DNA from 3 places in the Pseudomonas sp. WJP1 genome. Region 1 is predicted to be linked to each of the others. Evidence: predicted binding sites of a transcription regulator. Region 1 holds the regulator's gene; each other region holds the start of a gene.
The links. Region 1 encodes sigma-54, which starts transcription at its own class of promoters, with help from an activator protein. Its sites were predicted from a motif close to ANTGGCATNNANNTTGCTNT; they were not measured.

Region 1 (6,474 bases):
TTTGAAAGAAAGCAGGATACACCTGCTATCGAACGTAAGAGGACAGTATGAGGCTCGTTAAAACCCTCCCTATTTTGCTCAGTCTGGGCGCAGCACTGGGAAGCGTGAGCGCCTGGGCTCTGCCGAACGATCAGCAGCAGCCAATCCGCATTCAGGCCGATGATGCCCAGCTGGACGACAAGAACGGTGTAGCCACCTATACGGGCGATGTGATCATCACCCAGGGCTCGATCATCGTTAAGGGCAACAAGGTGACAATGACCCGCGCCGCCGATGGCGACATCGATGTGGTGACCTCGGTTGGCAACCTGGCCTACTTCGAGCAACTGCAGACCGCCGGCGACTCCAAGCCCGTGCAGGGCTGGGGCGTGACCATCCAGTACCTTGCCAAGCAAAATCGTGTCGTGCTGATCGACAAGGCCAAGGTCATCGACAAGGACGACAACATCACTCAAGGCGAGAAAATCGTCTATGACACCGAGAAGAAGCTGGCCAGCGCCGGTCGCGCCACGGGCAGCAAGGTGACCGAATCGCGCCCGCGCATCGATATGGTGATCCAGCCGAAAAAGAAAACCGACGAGCAAAAGGCCCCGTAATGGCAACTCTGAAAGCCCAGCACCTGGCCAAGAGCTATAAGAGCCGCCAGGTCGTGCGTGACGTCAGCCTGTCCATCGACAGCGGCCAGATCGTCGGCCTGCTCGGCCCCAACGGCGCCGGCAAGACCACCTGCTTCTACATGATCGTCGGCCTGGTACAGGCCGATCAGGGCCGCGTACTGATCGATGACCTCGATGTCAGCCACCAGCCGATGCACGGTCGCGCCAAGGCGGGTATCGGCTATCTGCCGCAAGAAGCATCGATCTTCCGCAAACTCTCGGTGGCCGACAACATCATGGCCATCCTCGAGACCCGCAAGGAGCTCGACAAGGCCGGTCGTCGCAAGGAACTGGAAAGCCTGCTGCAGGAGTTCCACATCAGCCACATCCGCGACAATCTCGGCATGAGCCTGTCCGGTGGTGAGCGCCGCCGTGTGGAAATCGCCCGGGCACTGGCCACCAACCCGAAATTCATCCTGCTCGACGAACCGTTCGCCGGCGTGGACCCGATCTCGGTAGGCGACATCAAGCAGATCATCCACCACCTCAAGGCGAAGGGGATCGGCGTGCTGATCACCGACCACAACGTCCGTGAAACCCTGGATATCTGCGAAACCGCCTATATTGTCAACGATGGCCAACTGATCGCCGAAGGCGACGCTGAAACCATCCTGGCCAACGACCTGGTGAAGGAAGTGTACCTGGGGCATGAATTCCGCCTGTAAGCATCGCGGTGTCCGGCGGGTCGGCCGAGCGCTTGCCGCAATAAAAAATCAATCTTTTTTTATTGTTACAGCGCTCTAGGCAAACGCCGCAGTTTCGGGCATATAATTTGCTTAAGTTTGGCGCTCCGGCGCCCTGTAGTGGATGGCGCATGTGCGCCGGCGAATAAGGTGTTAAGCCCCTGCCATGAAACCATCGCTAGTCTTGAGAATGGGCCAGCAGCTGACGATGACACCGCAGCTGCAACAGGCCATCCGCCTGCTCCAATTGTCGACCCTGGACCTGCAACAGGAAATCCAGGAGGCCCTGGAGTCCAATCCGATGCTCGAGCGCCAGGAAGAAGGCGACGACTTCGACAATTCCGACCCACTGGCCGACAACGCCGAACACAAGCCCAGTACCGACATCCAGGAACCCTCTTACCAGGAAAGCGCCCCGACCGTCGATAACATCGAGGAAGGCGACTGGAACGAGCGCATCCCCAACGAATTACCTGTCGACACCGCCTGGGAAGACGTCTACCAGACCAGCGCCAGCAGCCTGCCGAGCAACGATGACGACGAGTGGGATTTCACCACCCGCACATCGGCCGGCGAGAGCCTGCAAAGCCACCTGTTGTGGCAATTGAACCTGGCACCGATGTCCGACACCGATCGCCTGATCGCCGTGACCCTGATCGACTGCATCAACAACCAGGGTTATCTGGACGAGACGCTGGAGGAAATCCTCGAAGCCTTCGATCCGGAACTGGACATCGAACTGGACGAAATCGAAGCCGTCCTGCACCGCATCCAGCAATTCGAACCTGCCGGTATCGGTGCGCGCAACCTGGGCGAATGCCTGCTGCTGCAATTGCGCCAGCTACCCGCCAAGACACCTTGGCTGGCCGAAGCCAAGCGCCTGGTCACCGACTACATCGACTTGCTCGGCAGCCGCGACTACAGCCAGCTGATGCGCCGCATGAAGCTCAAGGAAGATGAACTGCGCCAGGTCATCGAACTGGTCCAGAGCCTCAACCCGCGCCCGGGCTCGCAAATCGAGTCGACCGAAGCCGAATACGTGGTTCCCGACGTGATCGTGCGCAAGGACAACGAACGCTGGCTGGTGGAGCTCAACCAGGAGTCGGTGCCTCGCCTGCGGGTCAACGCCCAGTATGCCGGGTTCGTTCGCCGTGCCGACACCAGCGCCGACAACACCTTCATGCGCAATCAGCTGCAGGAAGCCCGCTGGTTCATCAAGAGCCTGCAAAGCCGCAACGAAACCCTGATGAAAGTGGCCACGCAGATCGTCGAGCATCAGCGCGGCTTCCTGGAGTACGGCGACGAGGCCATGAAACCATTGGTCCTGCATGACATCGCCGAAGCAGTCGGCATGCACGAGTCGACGATTTCACGGGTCACCACGCAGAAATTCATGCATACCCCTCGGGGCATCTATGAACTGAAATACTTTTTCTCCAGCCACGTCAGCACCTCCGAAGGCGGAGAATGCTCGTCCACGGCGATTCGCGCGATCATCAAAAAACTGGTAGCTGCGGAAAATCAGAAAAAGCCGTTGAGTGACAGCAAGATCGCTGGTTTACTGGAGGCACAAGGCATTCAGGTGGCCCGCCGCACCGTCGCCAAGTATCGCGAATCCCTGGGGATCGCGCCTTCGAGCGAACGCAAGCGGTTGATGTAGGGCCACGCCACAGCGTTCCAGTGGCAGATCATCTGGATCTGCCGCTTTATGCACTGGCAACGAAGGAGAAGCTGTATGCAAGTCAACATCAGTGGACACCAACTGGAAGTGACCGAACCTCTTCGCTCCTACATCGGCGAAAAACTCGAACGATTGGAGCGACATTTCGACAAGATCACTAACGTGCAGGTCACGATGACGGTCGAAAAGCTGAAGCAGAAAATCGAAGCCACGCTGCATATTCCCGGCAATGAAGTGGTCGCCAACGCGGAACATACCGACATGTACGCGGCGATCGACGCATTGACCGACAAGCTGGATAAACAACTCAAAAAGCATAAGGAAAAGACCCAGAGCCTCCTCCAGGGCGCTACGGGTCGTTAACACTCCCAACCCATGATCCGACTTGAAAGCATCCTGACCCCCGGCCGTTCCCTGGTGAACGTGCCGGGCGGCAGTAAAAAGAAAGCCCTCGAGCAAATTGCCAACCTTATCCATCGCGAAGTGCCGGATCTGGAGATGCAAGATGTCTTCGAGGCTTTGATTGCCCGCGAAAAACTAGGCTCGACCGGTTTTGGCAACGGCATCGCCATTCCCCACTGTCGACTGAAGGGCTGCAACGCACCCATCAGCGCCTTGATGCACCTGGATGCCCCCATCGATTTCGACGCCATCGACGGCGCCCCGGTTGACCTGCTGTTTGTGCTGCTGGTCCCGGAAGCCGCTACCGATGCGCACCTGGAGCTGTTACGCCAGATCGCCAGCATGCTCGACCGTAAGGAAGTGCGCGAAAAACTGCGTAGCGCCTCGAGCAATGAAGCCTTGTATCAGGTTGTCCTGAGCGAGCAAAACGGTCACTAATCATGCGCTTGATCATAGTCAGCGGTCGTTCCGGCTCAGGTAAAAGCACTGCCCTCGACGTCCTCGAGGACAACGGCTACTACTGCATTGACAACCTGCCTGCCGGTTTGCTGCCCGAACTGGCCGAGCGAGCGCTGATCCACACCGAGCTGGCACAACCGCTGGTTGCCGTATCCATCGATGCTCGCAACCTGCCGAGCCACCTGTCGCGGTTCCCCGAGTTGCTGGCCGAAGTTCGCAGTCGCCACATCCAGTGCGATGTCCTGTATCTGGATGCCGACGAGGAAACCCTGCTCAAACGTTTCTCGGAAACCCGTCGGCGGCACCCGCTGAGCAATGCCAACCGCTCACTGGCTGAAGCGATCAACGACGAGACCACCCTGCTTGGACCGATTGCCGACCTTGCCGATCTCAAGATCAACACCACCAGCCTGAATTTGTATCAACTGCGCGATACCCTCAAGCTGCGCCTGCTGAACCAGCCGGAACCCGGTACGGCATTCCTCGTGGAATCGTTCGGGTTCAAGCGCGGCATGCCGGTCGACGCCGACCTGGTATTCGACGTGCGCTGCCTGCCCAATCCTTACTGGAAGCCGGAACTGCGCGAGCAGTCAGGGCTCGACCAACCGGTGGCCGAATACCTGGCGGCGCAACCCGATGTCGAGGAAATGTTCCAGGACATTTCTACTTATTTACTCAAATGGCTGCCACGCTTTGCCGCCAGCAACCGTGCCTATGTCACCATTGCAATTGGCTGCACCGGCGGCCATCACCGCTCCGTCTACCTGACTGAACGTCTTGGCCAGGTCCTGCAGCAATCCCTGAAGAATGTCCAGGTTCGCCACCGCGACCTCAGCTAAAGGATTCACATCGCGATGCCTGCTCTGGAAATCGAAATCATCAACAAGCTGGGCCTGCATGCCCGCGCTTCGGCAAAATTCGTTGGGGTCGCCGGTCAATTCAAGGATTGCACGATCAGGGTGGGACGCACGCCAGAAACCACCGTCGATGGTAAAAGCATCATGGCGATGATGATGCTGGCCGCCGGCAAGGGCACCAGGATTCATCTGAGTACCGAAGGCGAGCAGGAACAGGAAGCGCTGGATGCGCTGGTGACGTTGATCAACAACTACTTCGACGAAGGCGAGTAAAGGTCAAAAGATCGTCCGCAGGCTCGGGCCTCATTCGGACGATCTTTTTCTCAGCCCAACGCCGTATCCATCACCATCATCAAACAAAACCCGATCAGCAACCCAAGGCTGGCCAGCTTGTCGTGACCATGCCGTCGCGACTCGGGAATGACTTCGTGGGTGACCACCAACAGCATCGCCCCCGCCGCCAGCGCCAAACCCAAAGGCAACAACAGTTCAGCCAGGCTCACCAGCCACGCGCACAACAGCGCGAACACCGGCTCAACCAACCCTGACGCTGCACCAATCAAAAAAGCCTTGAAACGCGACATCCCTGCCCCGGCCAGGACCAACGCGATCACCAACCCTTCCGGCACATCCTGCAAGGCAATGCCCATTGCCAGGCTGTCGGCATCAGGCATACCACCACCGGCCGACACGCCGACCGCCATGCCTTCAGGGATGTTATGGGCAATGATTGCAAACACGAACAGCCAGATCCGTGGCGGGATCACCGGATGCTCCACGGAGCCGATGAGCATTTCTGGTGAAGCTCCCGAGACCTTGCGATCCACCAGGAACAAAGCGAGCGCGCCGAGCATGATGCCGAAACAGATCAGGCTGCTGGCTGCCCACGGCGTCATGCCGAGGTTTTCTGCCGCGGCAATGCCCGGCACGATCAACGAAAACGCTGTCGCCGCGAGCATCACGCCAGCACCAAAGCCCAGCAGGGTATCGCTGAGTGCCAGGGGCATACGCCGGATCACCAGCACCGGTACGGCCCCGAGCGCGGTACCCAGGGCGCAGATCGCACCGCCCTGCAACGCCCGCGATAGCCGCGGCTCCAGATCCAGCCACGCCAGCCCGTGTGCAACCAGCAAGCTCGTGCCCGCCAGCAGTAGCAGCGATCCAAATGCGTAACGAAACATTCGTCCACTTCCGATCGCCAGTGTTTCAGTGCCCATAATCAGCCTTGGGTTGTTTTTATTGAACACTCAGGCCAGTGCAGCTTGATAGCGCGCAGCAACTTCTGGCCAATTGATCACGTTGTAGAACGCGCCGATGTATTCCGGACGGCGGTTCTGATAGCGCAGGTAGTAAGCGTGCTCCCACACATCCAGGCCGAGGATCGGCATATTGCCATTCATCAACGGACTGTCCTGGTTAGCACTGCTTTCCACCACCAGGGTCTTCTGCGGTGTAACGCTCAGCCAGGCCCAGCCACTGCCGAAACGGCTCAGCGCAGCCTTGGTGAAAGCCTCCTTGAAACTGTCGAAGCCACCCAGTTGCTCGTCGATGGCCCGGGCCAGCGTGCCTTCGGGCTTGCCGCCGCCGTGGGGCGCCATGACCTCCCAGAACAGTGAATGGTTGGCGTGGCCGCCACCCTGATTGATCACTGCCGCACGGAGCTTCTCAGGCAGTTGCTGTACGGCGGCCACCAGCCTTTCCACTGGCCACTCGGCGAACTCGGTGCCCTCGACAGC
Region 2 (6,474 bases), 2.3 Mb from region 1:
CTGGTCGACGAGGGCAAGAAGCCGGAGGAGGAGTTCCTGATGATGATTTCCGACATCGAGATGCCGGAAATGGACGGATACACCCTCACGGCCGAGATCCGCAACGACCCCCGAATGCAAAAGCTTCACATCATCCTGCATACTTCGTTGTCAGGTGTGTTCAATCAGGCGATGGTCAGGAAGGTCGGTGCCGATGATTTCCTGGCCAAATTCCGTCCTGATGACCTGGCATCCCGGGTAGTCGACCGGATCAGAGCAGCAGACATCAGCTAGGGGCGTCCGGCCCCCGGCAGTCAACACGATTTTAGAGGCGGCAGCATTGTCTACGGGTAATTTGGATTTCGAACAGTTCCGGGTGTTCCTGGAAAAAGCCTGTGGCATTTTGCTCGGTGAAAACAAGCAGTATCTGGTCTCCAGCCGTCTCAACAAACTGATGGAGCAGCAAGGCATCAAGTCCCTGGGTGAGCTGGTCCAGCGCATTCAGACCCAGCCGCGCAGCGGGTTGCGCGAGATGGTGGTGGATGCGATGACGACCAACGAAACCCTATGGTTTCGTGATACCTATCCGTTTGAAGTCTTGAAGAACAAGGTGTTGCCCGAAGCGATCAAGGCCAGTCCCGGCCAGCGCCTGCGGATCTGGTCGGCGGCGTGCTCGTCGGGTCAGGAACCGTATTCGCTGTCGATGTCCATCGACGAGTTCGAGCGGTTCAATCCCGGGCAATTGAGGATGGGCGTGCAGATTGTGGCCACCGACCTGTCCGGCACCATGCTGAACAACTGCAAGACCGGCGAGTACGACAGCCTGGCCATCGGCCGCGGCCTGTCACCTGAGCGGCTGCAGCGTTATTTCGACCCCAAGGGGCCGGGGCGCTGGGCCATCAAGGCGCCGATCAAGAGCCGGGTCGAGTTTCGCTCGTTCAACCTGTTGGACAGCTACGCGAGCCTTGGCAAGTTCGACATCGTGTTCTGTCGCAATGTGCTGATCTACTTCTCCGCCGAAGTGAAGAAGGACATCCTGTTGCGCATTCACAGCACGTTGAAACCGGGTGGCTATCTGTTTCTCGGTGCTTCCGAAGCGCTGAACGGATTGCCGGATCATTACCAGATGGTCCAGTGCAGCCCGGGGATTATTTACCAGGCGAAGTGATTTTGTCGGTGTCATCAAAACGGGAGCCCCCAAGGGCTCCCGTTTTTTATGGCTGCTGATTTTTCACAGTCGCCGCATGACCCTGTGGGAGCGAGCCTGCTCGCGATTGCGGTGTGACAGATTGCATAGATGTCGACTGACATGACGCCATCGCGAGCAGGCTCGCTCCCACAGGGTAATGCGGTGTCCTTTCGAACGAGACAAGCGGCAGAAAAGCGGCATCCAGCGGAAACCGGTTGCCGCTTTTCTGTCGTTGCCTCCTGGGCCGGTGCCCGCAAAGCCCCGGTTTATGGGGATTTCTGAATTGGCATGACGCTTGCTATATCCATCGTACGAAAAATCAGGTCAGCCGAAGGTTTCCCGCCATGAGCATCAGCTTCGATAAAGCGCTCGGTATTCACGAAAAGGCATTGGGCTTCCGCGCCCAGCGTGCCGAAGTCCTGGCCAACAACATTGCCAACGCCGACACCCCGAACTACAAGGCGCGGGACCTGGAGTTCTCGAAGGTGCTCGAGGCGCAGAACGACAAGGCCAAAAATGGCACCTTCGCCTTGAACATGACCAACAGCCGTCATATCGAAGCCCAGGGCTTGGGCAATGGCGACGAGTCGCTGATGTACCGCACGCCGATGCAGCCGTCGATCGACCAGAACACCGTGGACGCCCAGCTGGAGCAGTCGAACTACGCGGAAAACTCGGTCAACTTCCAGGCCAGCTTCACCCTGCTCAACAGCAAATTCAAAGGGCTGGTATCAGCCTTGCGCGGAGAGTAAGTCATGTCTCTATCCAGTGTTTTCAACATTGCCGGTAGCGGCATGAGTGCCCAGACCACACGCTTGAACACCGTGGCCTCGAACATCGCCAACGCCGAGACGGTCTCGTCGAGCATCGACCAGACCTACCGTGCGCGTCACCCGGTGTTCGCCACCATGTTCCAGGGCGCTCAAGGCGGTGGCGGCGACTCGCTGTTCCAGAACCAGGACGCGGCCGGTCAAGGCGTACAGGTACTGGGCGTGGTCGAAGACCAAAGCAACCTTGAGGCACGCTACGAGCCGAACCATCCGGCCGCCGATGCCAAGGGCTATGTCTACTACCCGAACGTTAATGTCGTGGAAGAAATGGCTGACATGATTTCCGCGAGCCGTTCGTTCCAGACCAACGCCGAAATGATGAATACCGCCAAAACCATGATGCAGAAGGTCCTGACCCTCGGTCAGTGATAAGGGGCGACTCAGATGAGTGTTACCGATACCACCAGTGGTCTGAGCCTCAACGACATCCTGGCCAACTCGTCGATCAAGACCAATACCAATGCCGATAGCCTGACGTCGGCGGCCAGCAGTGCCACGGGCAAAAAGGCCCTGGGCAAGGACGCGTTCCTGCAATTGCTGGTGACCCAGCTGAAAAACCAGAACCCGCTGGAGCCTCAGGGCAACGGCGAGTTCGTGGCACAGCTGGCGCAGTTCAGCAGCCTGGAAGGCATCACCACGCTCAACGATACCGTGTCCGGCATCGCCGGCAACTACAACTCGTCCCAGGCGTTGCAGGCTTCGGCGCTGGTGGGGCGTTCAGTCATCGCGCCGGGCGACAAGGCTGTGGTCGACACCACGAAGGGCATGACCGGTGCGGTTGTCATACCGCAATCGGTGGCTGAAGTGGCGGTGAAAATCACCGACAAGGATGGCAAGACCGTCCGCACCATCACCCTGGACGATCAGAAAGCCGGCACCGGCAGCTTCACCTGGGATGGCAAGGACGATGCCGGCAAGGTCGTTGATTCGGGTACTTATACCTTTGCGGCGAACACCACCATCGATGACAAGGGCGTGGCACTGGTCACCAATCTGCCGGCAACGGTCAACAGCGTGACCATTAGCCAGACCGGCGGCGAGTTGATGCTCAACCTGGCCGGGCTCGGCAGTGTCGCCCTGTCCAAAGTGCAAACCATTGGTATATAGAGCCGACTAACGCGGCACAAAAGGAGTGGAATATGTCTTTCAACATCGGCCTTAGCGGTCTCTATGCTGCCAACAAACAACTGGACGTCACCGGTAACAACATCGCCAACGTGGCAACCACCGGCTTCAAATCGTCCCGCGCAGAATTCGAAGACGTGTACTCGGCGACCAGACTGGGTACGGGCAGCAAGGTCACCGGCAGCGGCGTGCGCCTGGCCAACGTTTCCCAGCAATTTACCCAGGGTGATATCACCTCCACCGGTAACGTGCTGGACATGGGCATCAATGGCTCAGGCTTCTTCGTACTGAACAACAGCGGCTCGCTGTCCTACACCCGTGCCGGTACGTTCAAGGTCGACAAGGAAGGCTACGTCACCAACACTGATGGTACCTCGCGCCTGCAGGGTTACGGCGTGGATGCCAATGGCAAGATTCTCAACGGCGTATTGACCGACCTGCGCATCGACACCTCCAACCTGGCGCCGAAATCCACTACCACGGTGTCGTCGACGATCAACCTGAACTCTACGTCTGCCGTGATCGATCAGACGGTGGCGACCAACAAGTTCGACCCAAGCAAGTCGGAAACCTTCAGCAAGCAGTTCAGTACTCCGGTGTTCGACACCCAGGGCAACCAGCACACCATGGATCAATACATGGTCAAGACTGGGCCCAACACCTGGGATACCTATACCCTGATCGACGATCGCAATCCGGACGGCAGCGACCCGACGGATGCGGCGACACCGCCAATCGCTTCGACCATGACCTTCGACACATCGGGCAAGCTGGTGTCGGTCAGCACGCCGGTTCCACCCACCGTGCCTCCGACCGTTCCAACGCCGGCTCCGGTGATCAGTAACGATCTTAAAATCACCAACTGGACTCCGGGCTCGGTCAAGGATGGCGTCTGGACGGCCAATGGTGCAGCCGCCGATCCGGCCGGCCTGACGATTGCCATGGGTAACACGACTCAGTTCAACGCTGACACCGCACGCTCCATTCCCGTGCAGAACGGCTATGCCACGGGTCAGATCACCAACCTGACCATCGACGGCAGCGGTGTGCTGTTGGCCAACTTCAGCAACTACCAGACCAAACCGATTGGCCAGCTGGCGTTGGCCAGTTTCACCAACGAACAAGGCCTGCAGCCCGTCGGTGGTACCAGCTGGAAGGAAACCTACGCCTCGGGCATCCCGGGCTACGATGCGCCGGAAACCGGCTCGCTGGGTACGATCCGCTCCAACTCCCTGGAAGAGTCCAACGTCAACGTGACCAATGAACTGGTCGACCTGATCAAGGCGCAGAGCAATTACCAGGCGAACGCCAAGACGATCTCTACCCAGAGCACCATCATGCAGACCATCATTCAAATGGCCTGATGCGGGTCAGCTCAAAGCGCTGCACAAGGAACCCCTCGCAAGAGGGGTTTTTTTTTTGATCAATAGATCGCAGCCTCGCTTCGCTCGGCAGCTCCTACATTGAAATACGATCCCTGTAGGAGCTGCCGAGCGAAGCGAGGCTGCGATCTTTTTCATGGACAAAAGAAAACCCCCGACAAGCCAGGGGCCCGTCGGGGGTCTTTATGTTACCGGCTCAGCTTATTGGCAAGCTTCGCAATCCGGCTCGTCGATGGCGCAGGCCTTCGGTACTGGAGCAGGGCCGGCTGGCGCTGCCAGGACTGAGTCGTCACCGTGGTTGCCGCCGCTGGAAACAGCGTTGAGCTTACCGGTGTTGATGGTCGACTTCTCGGTGCTGGTCGCGGCCAGGGCACGGAGGTAGTAAGTGGTTTTCAGACCACGGTACCAGGCCATGCGGTAGGTCACGTCCAGCTTCTTGCCCGAAGCGCCAGCGATGTACAGGTTCAGCGACTGAGCCTGGTCGATCCACTTCTGACGACGGCTGGCCGCGTCGACGATCCACTTGGTGTCCACTTCGAACGCGGTTGCATAGAGCTCCTTGAGTTCTTGCGGGATGCGCTCGATCTGCTGCACCGAACCGTCGTAGTACTTCAAGTCGTTGATCATGACCGAGTCCCACAGGCCGCGAGCCTTCAGGTCGCGAACCAGGTACGGGTTGATCACGGTGAATTCGCCCGACAGGTTCGATTTCACATACAGGTTCTGGTAGGTCGGTTCGATCGACTGCGATACGCCAGTGATGTTGGCGATGGTCGCGGTCGGTGCGATGGCCATGATGTTCGAGTTACGAATGCCTTTCTGTACACGGGCGCGAACCGGTGCCCAATCCAGGGTTTCGTTCAGGTCGACATCGATGTACTTCTGGCCACGGGCTTCGATCAGGATCTGTTGCGAATCCAGCGGCAGGATGCCCTTGGACCACAGCGAACCCTGGAACGTCTCGTAGGCGCCACGCTCGTCAGCCAGGTCGCAGGAAGCCTGGATCGCGTAGTAGCTGACCGCTTCCATGGACTTGTCGGCGAACTCGACGGCTGCGTCGGAACCGTAAGGGATGTGCTGCAGGTACAGCGCGTCCTGGAAGCCCATGATGCCCAGACCCACTGGACGGTGCTTGAAGTTGGAGTTCTTCGCTTGCGGCACCGAGTAGTAGTTGATGTCGATCACGTTATCGAGCATGCGCACGGCGGTGTTCACGGTGCGTTGCAGCTTGGCGGTGTCGAGCTGGCCATTGACGATGTGGTTCGGCAGGTTGATCGAGCCCAGGTTGCAAACGGCGATCTCGTCCTTGTTGGTGTTCAAGGTGATCTCGGTGCACAGGTTCGAGCTGTGGACCACGCCGACATGCTGCTGCGGGCTGCGCAGGTTGCACGGGTCTTTGAAAGTCAGCCATGGGTGGCCGGTTTCGAACAGCATGGACAGCATCTTGCGCCACAGGTCTTTGGCCTGGATGGTCTTGAACAGCTTGACCTTGCCCGGGTACTCGGTCAGGGCTTCGTAGTACTCGTAGCGCTCTTCGAAGGCCTTGCCGGTCAGGTCGTGCAGGTCCGGTACTTCGGATGGCGAGAACAGGGTCCACTTGCCGTCATCGAAGACACGCTTCATGAACAGGTCAGGGATCCAGTTGGCGGTGTTCATGTCGTGGGTACGACGACGGTCATCACCGGTGTTCTTGCGCAGCTCGATGAACTCTTCGATGTCCATGTGCCAGGTTTCCAGGTAGGCACACACAGCGCCTTTGCGCTTGCCACCCTGGTTAACGGCGACGGCGGTGTCGTTCACTACTTTCAGGAACGGTACGACGCCCTGGGACTTGCCGTTGGTGCCCTTGATGTACGAACCCAGCGCACGAACCGGGGTCCAGTCGTTGCCCAGGCCGCCGGCAAATTTCGACAGCATGGCGTTGTCGTGGATCGCGTGGTAGATGCCCGACAGGTCGTCCGGCACGGTG
Region 3 (6,474 bases), 1.9 Mb from region 1:
AGGACACTGCCTGCCTGAATGTCCTGGACATCGATATGCAGGGCAGTCAGGTGACGGGCGCAATCATTCGCACGCTCAACTTCACCCCTTACGACCCGCACAAATCCTCTATTCGCAACACGGTCCTCGAAAATCTGTTCAGCGCGATTCAACCCGATGGCTTGAAGGCCTGAAAAACAGCCAGTACCCAAGGAAACCCTATGAACTTCGCACTTTCTGACGAGCTTCTGACACTGCAGGCCAAGGTCAGACACTTCATTGCCAATGAAATCATTCCGCTGGAAAACGACCCTCGCCAAGGTCCACACGGTCCTTCGCAAGGGCTGCGCCAGGCGTTGGTCGAGAAGGCGCGCGCCCAGGGGCTGCTGACACCCCATGCATCCCGGGACATGGGTGGGCTCGGCCTGTCTCATGTGGCCAAGGCGATCATTTTCGAAGAGGCCGCTTACTCGCCGCTGGGTCCCACCGCGCTGAACATCCACGCACCGGACGAAGGCAATATTCACTTGATGGAAGTGGTGGCGAGTGAGGCGCAGAAACAGCGCTGGCTGCTGCCGATGGTCCAGGGGCATATTCGCTCCTGCTTCGCGATGACCGAGCCGGGACCCGGTGCCGGTTCTGATCCGTCCATGCTCACGACGACGGCGGTGCGCGACGGTGACGACTACATCATCAATGGGCGCAAATGGTTGATCACCGGTGCCGAAGGCGCCAGTTTCGCCATCATCATGGCGCGGATGGAAGACGGCAGCGCCACCATGTTCCTGACCGATACCGACCGACCAGGATTCATCCTCGAGCGCATGATGGACTCGCTCGATAGCTGCTTCACCGGCGGTCACGCCGTGTTGCGTTTCGACAACCTGCGGATACCCGCCAGCGACGTTCTGGGCGAAATCGGCAAGGGCTTTCGTTACGCCCAGGTGCGCCTGGCGCCGGCACGCCTGACCCACTGCATGCGTTGGTTAGGTCAAGCGCGACGCGCCCACGACGTGGCCTGCACGTACGCCCGGCGTCGGCAATCATTCGGCAAAGTGCTGGGTGAACACCAGGGGGTCGGTTTCATGCTGGCCGATAATGAAATGGACCTGCTGACCACTCGCCTGGCCGTGTGGCATTGCGCCTGGGTACTGGACCAGGGCGAGCGTGGCAACTTTGAATCGAGCATGACCAAGGTCATCAGCTCCGAAGGGATCTGGCGGGTGATCGATCGTAGCGTCCAGGTGCTGGGCGGCCAGGGCGTGACCGGCGAAACCATCGTCGACCGGATATTCCGCGACGCTCGCGGGTTCCGCATCTACGACGGTCCCAACGAGGTGCATCGCATGAGTCTGGCGAAGAAAATCCTGGCGCGTGGCGTGCAAGGAGCAACCCTATGAACCGTAATCCCTCGCAACTGTTCGACCTGAGTGGGCAAGTAGTCCTCGTGACCGGGGCTTCCAGCGGGCTGGGCCGGCATTTCGCCAAGACCCTGGCGGCCGCCGGAGCCGTAGTGGCGGTGGCGGCACGACGTGTCGATCGACTTGAAGAATTGGTCCGCGATATGCATTTCGAGGGCCACCAGGCGCGCGCCTACGAACTGGACGTCACCTCGCGTGAGTCGGTCATCCAGTGCCTGGATGCGATCGAGGGTGACTGGGACGGGCTGGATGTGGTCGTCAACAACGCGGGAATCAGCGACACCAAGCGTGTCCTCGAATACACCGATGCCGACTGGCAGGCCATCCTCGACACCAACCTCAAAGGTGCCTGGATGGTCGCCCAAGAGGCCGCGAGGCGCATGGTCGCCGCGGGCAGAAAGGGCAGCCTGATCAATATCACCTCCATCCTGGCCAGCAGGGTCGGGGGCGGGGTGGGTCCCTACTGCGCCGCCAAGGCTGGCTTGAGTCACCTGACTCGATCAATGGCGCTTGAACTCGCGCGTCACGGCATTCGGGTCAACTCGCTCGCACCGGGCTATGTGGCGACTGAAATCAATCAGGCGTTCTTGAGCAGCGAGGCGGGCGAGCGGCTTCGTGCGCGTATTCCTTCGCGCGCTTTTTGTCAGTGTGAAGACCTGGACGGCGCGCTTTTGTTGCTGGCTTCAGCGGCAGGCAAGGGCATGACCGGGACAGAGATCACCGTGGACGGCGGCCATGCCTGTTCAGGTCTGTGACCGTGTTCTGGAGGAGGGACAGTCAATGATCACCGTCGACACGGGGCCTGCCGGCATCCCTGATTGCTCGACCCCCTAGACAACTTCATTGACGGCCAGGAGAAAGCAGTTGCTCTCTCATGGCCGGTTTCAATGTGATACGCCTGATCAGGTTCGCTTCAGGTAGTCGTGAACAACCTTGCCCGGCTCCAGCAGGTAGTTACCCAGCGTGTGACGCACGGAGACGATCTCTCTGATCGGCAGCGCTGCAATCGGCACCGCTTCGTGATTGAACAGGTCCAGGCTCGCGGCACCCGTCCAGGCCTCCTTGAGATCGACAGTCGAATACTCGAACCTGACCAGCTCGGCGATTCGTGGCGTCTTGCCGTCGACGTCAGGAATGATTTTGAGTACGACGCCGGGGACCCGCATTGCTTTGGTCGCCTCGGCCAGATCAACCTTCTTGAACTTGTAGGCCATGCTCGCCCGGGCAACCACTGCGCCATCGTATTCGAGCGTTCCGACATACGATTCGTTGTTTTGCCCAACCCGCGGGTGACCGAATTTCTTCGGCAATCCCCAGACCTCCCGGCCCAGCATGATGGCGGTGACATTCTCCGCGACCATCAGCGGACGAAAGCTCACGGCTTCATCCCCCAGGAAACAGGAGATGCTCTGGGCGAACTCGTAATAGTCACCTATCCCCGGGGCGACCATGGACAGGAACGAGAGACTGACGATGGGGTCCTTGACCACCAGCGGTTCTGGCACGAGCGCTCGCGCCAGTTCCATATCCGTTCGATAACTGATGGTGAGCGAGGGGCGGTCGAGGAAGGCGCTTGGAGGTTGGGCATAGGCGGGGGCGTGAAGGGGCATGGCAAACGCTTTCTGGCGTACACCTTCCGGCGTCAGCGGTGTTCCGGCAATCGAGTCTGGAAGGAATATCCCTCCCGTGGCGCTACCGACCGATGACTGTGCGAAAAGGGGGCTTGCGGCGGCTGCCAGTCCGACACCCGCGGTGACCAGCACATCTCTGCGCGAGAGGTTCAGGGGAAGGTTCATTGTTTCGTCTCCGGGTAGATGGACAGGTCTCATGCATCGATCAGCTTGTGGGCCGATGGAATGTGAGAGGGGCCGGAGCAATGCGTATGCCAAGAGTTAAAGAGAGGGTTACTGGCAGGAAAAAAATCAAAAAAACTATAATAAACAATTAGTTATAGCTTTTTTGTGAATTGAAACTATTCGAAATTGAGAAATAGACAGGGTTTTCTTTCAGAGTTGAAAGATTAATTTCACAGTTGAATGTCAATTGCCAACACCTGTCCATGCACTTTTATAAAGCGCGGTGAATACCAAGGTGCACCAGTCGGAAGCGGCTCACCTCGTCAATCGCGTCGTTCTGCGAGCAGATTTGCCGATGCCACGCGGGGTTTTTACCACCCTGGAGATCCAGCTTGCTCCGTGCGGGAACGCCTCTGGAATAGGGTTTTCAAAGGTTTTCCAGCGCGCCATGTACGCCATGCATTCCAGAAAACAACACACCTCAACAGCGACTGGCACAAACACTGCATTAACCCCCTCAAGCCCATCCGAAAAAGATGGGCAGCCCTCTCGGTCAACGACGATCGACTGGCCGCACAGGTCGTGGGCAATATCGGTGGATCAGGCATGGCCGTCTGGTTTTCAACACCGCAAAAGAACAGGCAAAGACGCCTGGAACCGCAAGGTTTCAGGCGTTTTTTTTTGCTTTTTTTCACCGTGATGGGCTTAGGGCAGGTGTCGTATATGAATTCCAATGTAGCCAGTTTGAACAAGCTGCAAACGCTGATCGTGATCGGCAATGGCATGGTCGGACATCATTGTGTCGAGCAGTTGATCGAGCGCGGCGCGCTTGACCGCTATCGGCTGCACGTCTTCAGCGAAGAACCGATGCGTGCCTACGACCGCGTGCATCTGTCCGAATACTTCTCCGGTCGCGACGCCGAGTCGCTGGCACTCAGTGACGCGGCGCTGTACGAGACGCCCGGCGTCACCTTGCACTTGGGTGTGCCGGTGCTGGAAATCGACCGCGCCCGGCGCCAGGTGATTACCGCACAAGGCTGCGTTGCCTACGACAAGCTGGTCCTGGCCACCGGTTCTTATCCGTTCGTGCCGCCGATCGAAGGCGCCGAAGGCGATTCGCGCCTGGTCTATCGCACCCTGGAAGACCTCGATGCCATTCGTGCCGCGGCGGCCAATGCCCGGCGCGGGGTGGTGGTCGGCGGTGGCCTGCTGGGCCTTGAAGCCGCCAACGCCCTGAAAAGCCTGGGGCTCGAAGCGCACGTGGTGGAATTCGCCCCGCGGCTGATGCCGGTGCAGCTGGATGACCTGGGTGGGCTGGCGCTCAAGGCGCAGATCGAGCGCCTCGGCGTCGGTGTGCACCTGTCCCGCGCTACGCAGTCGATCAGCGCCGGCGAGCAATACCGCTACCGGATGAATTTCGCCAACGACGAGTTCCTCGAGACTGACCTGATCGTGTTCTCCGCCGGTATCCGTGCCCAGGACGCGCTGGCCCGGCAATGCGCGCTGGAGATCGGCCCGCGCGGTGGCGTGGTGATCGACGACACCTGCGTGAGCTGTGACCCGAACATCTACGCCATCGGTGAATGTGCTTCCTGGAATGGCAGCCTGTTCGGCCTGGTCGCGCCGGGCTACCAGATGGCCCGCAGTGTCGCAGCACGCCTGTGTGACGACGCCGCCGAGCCGTTCCAGGGCGCCGACATGTCGACCAAGCTCAAGCTGCTGGGCGTCGACGTTGGCTCCATCGGCGATGCCCACGCCAACACGCCGGGTGCGCGCAGCTATCAGTTCATCGACGAAACGACGGCCAGCTACCGCCGCCTGGTGGTGGATGCCAGCGGCAAACACGTGCTCGGTGCCGTGCTGATCGGCGACAACAGCTATTACGACACGCTGCTGCAATACATGCAGAACGCGATCGCCTTGCCGGCCGAACCGGCCGCGCTGATCCTGCCGTCGTCCGAAGGCGCGCCGACCCTCGGCCCTGGCGCCTTGCCGGAAACGGCCACGGTCTGCTCGTGCCACAACGTGACCAAGGGCGCCATCTGCTCGGCCATCGACGGCGGTTGCAGCGACCTCGGCCTGCTTAAATCGCAGACCAAGGCCTGCACCGGTTGCGGTGGTTGCGCCGGGTTGCTCAAGCAAGTCTTCGAACATGAATTGATTGCCCGTGGGGTCAGCGTCGACAAGAGCCTGTGCGAACACTTTGCCTACACCCGCCAGGAACTGTATGCGCTGGTGCGGGTAGAAGGGGTGATCACCTTCGAGGAACTGCTGGCCAAGCATGGCCGTGGCCACACCGGTTGCGATGTGTGCAAGCCGGCGGTGGGCTCGATCCTGGCGTCGTGCTGGAACCAGCCGATCATGGATCCGTCGCTGGTGCCGCTGCAGGACACCAACGACACCTTCATGGCCAACATGCAGAAAAACGGCACCTATTCCGTCGTGCCGCGCATCCCCGGTGGCGAGATCACCGCTGACAAGCTGATTGCCATTGGCGTGGTAGCGAAGAAATACGACCTCTACACCAAAATCACCGGCGGCCAGCGCATCGACCTGTTCGGCGCGCAGTTGCATCAGTTGCCGGACATCTGGAGCGAGCTGATTGAAGCCGGCTTCGAAACCGGCCACGCCTACGGCAAATCGACCCGCACGGTGAAGTCTTGCGTCGGCAGCACCTGGTGCCGCTATGGGGTGCAGGACAGCGTGCAAATGGCCCTGACCATCGAAGATCGCTACAAGGGCCTGCGTTCGCCGCACAAGCTCAAGTTCGCGGTGTCCGGTTGCACACGTGAATGCGCCGAGGCGCAAAGCAAGGACGTCGGCGTGATCGCCACCGAGAAGGGCTGGAACCTCTACATCGCCGGCAACGGCGGCATGCGCCCGCGCCATGCCGAGCTGTTCGCCACCGACCTCGATGACGCGACCCTGATCCGCTACATCGACCGCTTCCTGATGTTCTACATCCGCACCGCCGACAAATTGCAGCGCACCTCGGTCTGGCGCGAAAGCCTGGAAGGCGGCCTGGACTACCTCAAGGACGTGATCATCCACGACAGTCTGGGCCTGGGTGCCGAGCTCGAGTCGCAGATGCAGCTGGTGGTCAATCGCTACGAATGCGAGTGGGCCAACGCCCTCAAGGACCCGGAAAAACTCAAGCGCTTCCGGACCTTTGTCAACGATAAACGCCCGGATCCGGACATCCACTTTGTCCAGGAGCGTGGTCAACGCCGGCCGATCATGGCGGCTGAACTCAACCTGATCCCTGTTACCGAGGAGAG

Region 2: the regulator sigma-54 is predicted to act here: its motif matches at 1,451-1,470, upstream of flgB (flagellar basal body rod protein FlgB).
Region 3: the regulator sigma-54 is predicted to act here: its motif matches at 3,687-3,706, upstream of nirB (nitrite reductase large subunit NirB).

Annotation. Positions count from the first base shown of each region.
Region 1 covers NZ_CP110128.1:886,855-893,328, reverse strand. The annotation lists gene lptC (LPS export ABC transporter periplasmic protein LptC) at 1-61, shown strand, start outside; gene lptA (lipopolysaccharide transport periplasmic protein LptA) at 48-596, shown strand; gene lptB (LPS export ABC transporter ATP-binding protein) at 596-1,321, shown strand; gene OH720_RS03955 (RNA polymerase factor sigma-54) at 1,506-2,999, shown strand; gene hpf (ribosome hibernation-promoting factor, HPF/YfiA family) at 3,075-3,383, shown strand; gene ptsN (PTS IIA-like nitrogen regulatory protein PtsN) at 3,396-3,860, shown strand; gene rapZ (RNase adapter RapZ) at 3,863-4,720, shown strand; gene OH720_RS03935 (HPr family phosphocarrier protein) at 4,736-5,011, shown strand; gene OH720_RS03930 (ZIP family metal transporter) at 5,062-5,955, opposite strand; gene OH720_RS03925 (superoxide dismutase) at 5,986-6,474, opposite strand, start outside.
Region 2 covers NZ_CP110128.1:5,628,585-5,635,058, reverse strand. The annotation lists gene OH720_RS25270 (chemotaxis protein CheV) at 1-273, shown strand, start outside; gene cheR (protein-glutamate O-methyltransferase CheR) at 320-1,147, shown strand; gene flgB (flagellar basal body rod protein FlgB) at 1,513-1,920, shown strand; gene flgC (flagellar basal body rod protein FlgC) at 1,924-2,367, shown strand; gene flgD (flagellar hook assembly protein FlgD) at 2,383-3,105, shown strand; gene flgE (flagellar hook protein FlgE) at 3,138-4,487, shown strand; gene OH720_RS25240 (ribonucleoside-diphosphate reductase subunit alpha) at 4,707-6,474, opposite strand, start outside.
Region 3 covers NZ_CP110128.1:2,808,996-2,815,469, forward strand. The annotation lists gene OH720_RS12770 (histidine phosphatase family protein) at 1-173, shown strand, start outside; gene OH720_RS12775 (acyl-CoA dehydrogenase family protein) at 201-1,379, shown strand; gene OH720_RS12780 (SDR family NAD(P)-dependent oxidoreductase) at 1,376-2,155, shown strand; gene OH720_RS12785 (acetoacetate decarboxylase) at 2,303-3,196, opposite strand; gene nirB (nitrite reductase large subunit NirB) at 3,920-6,474, shown strand, end outside.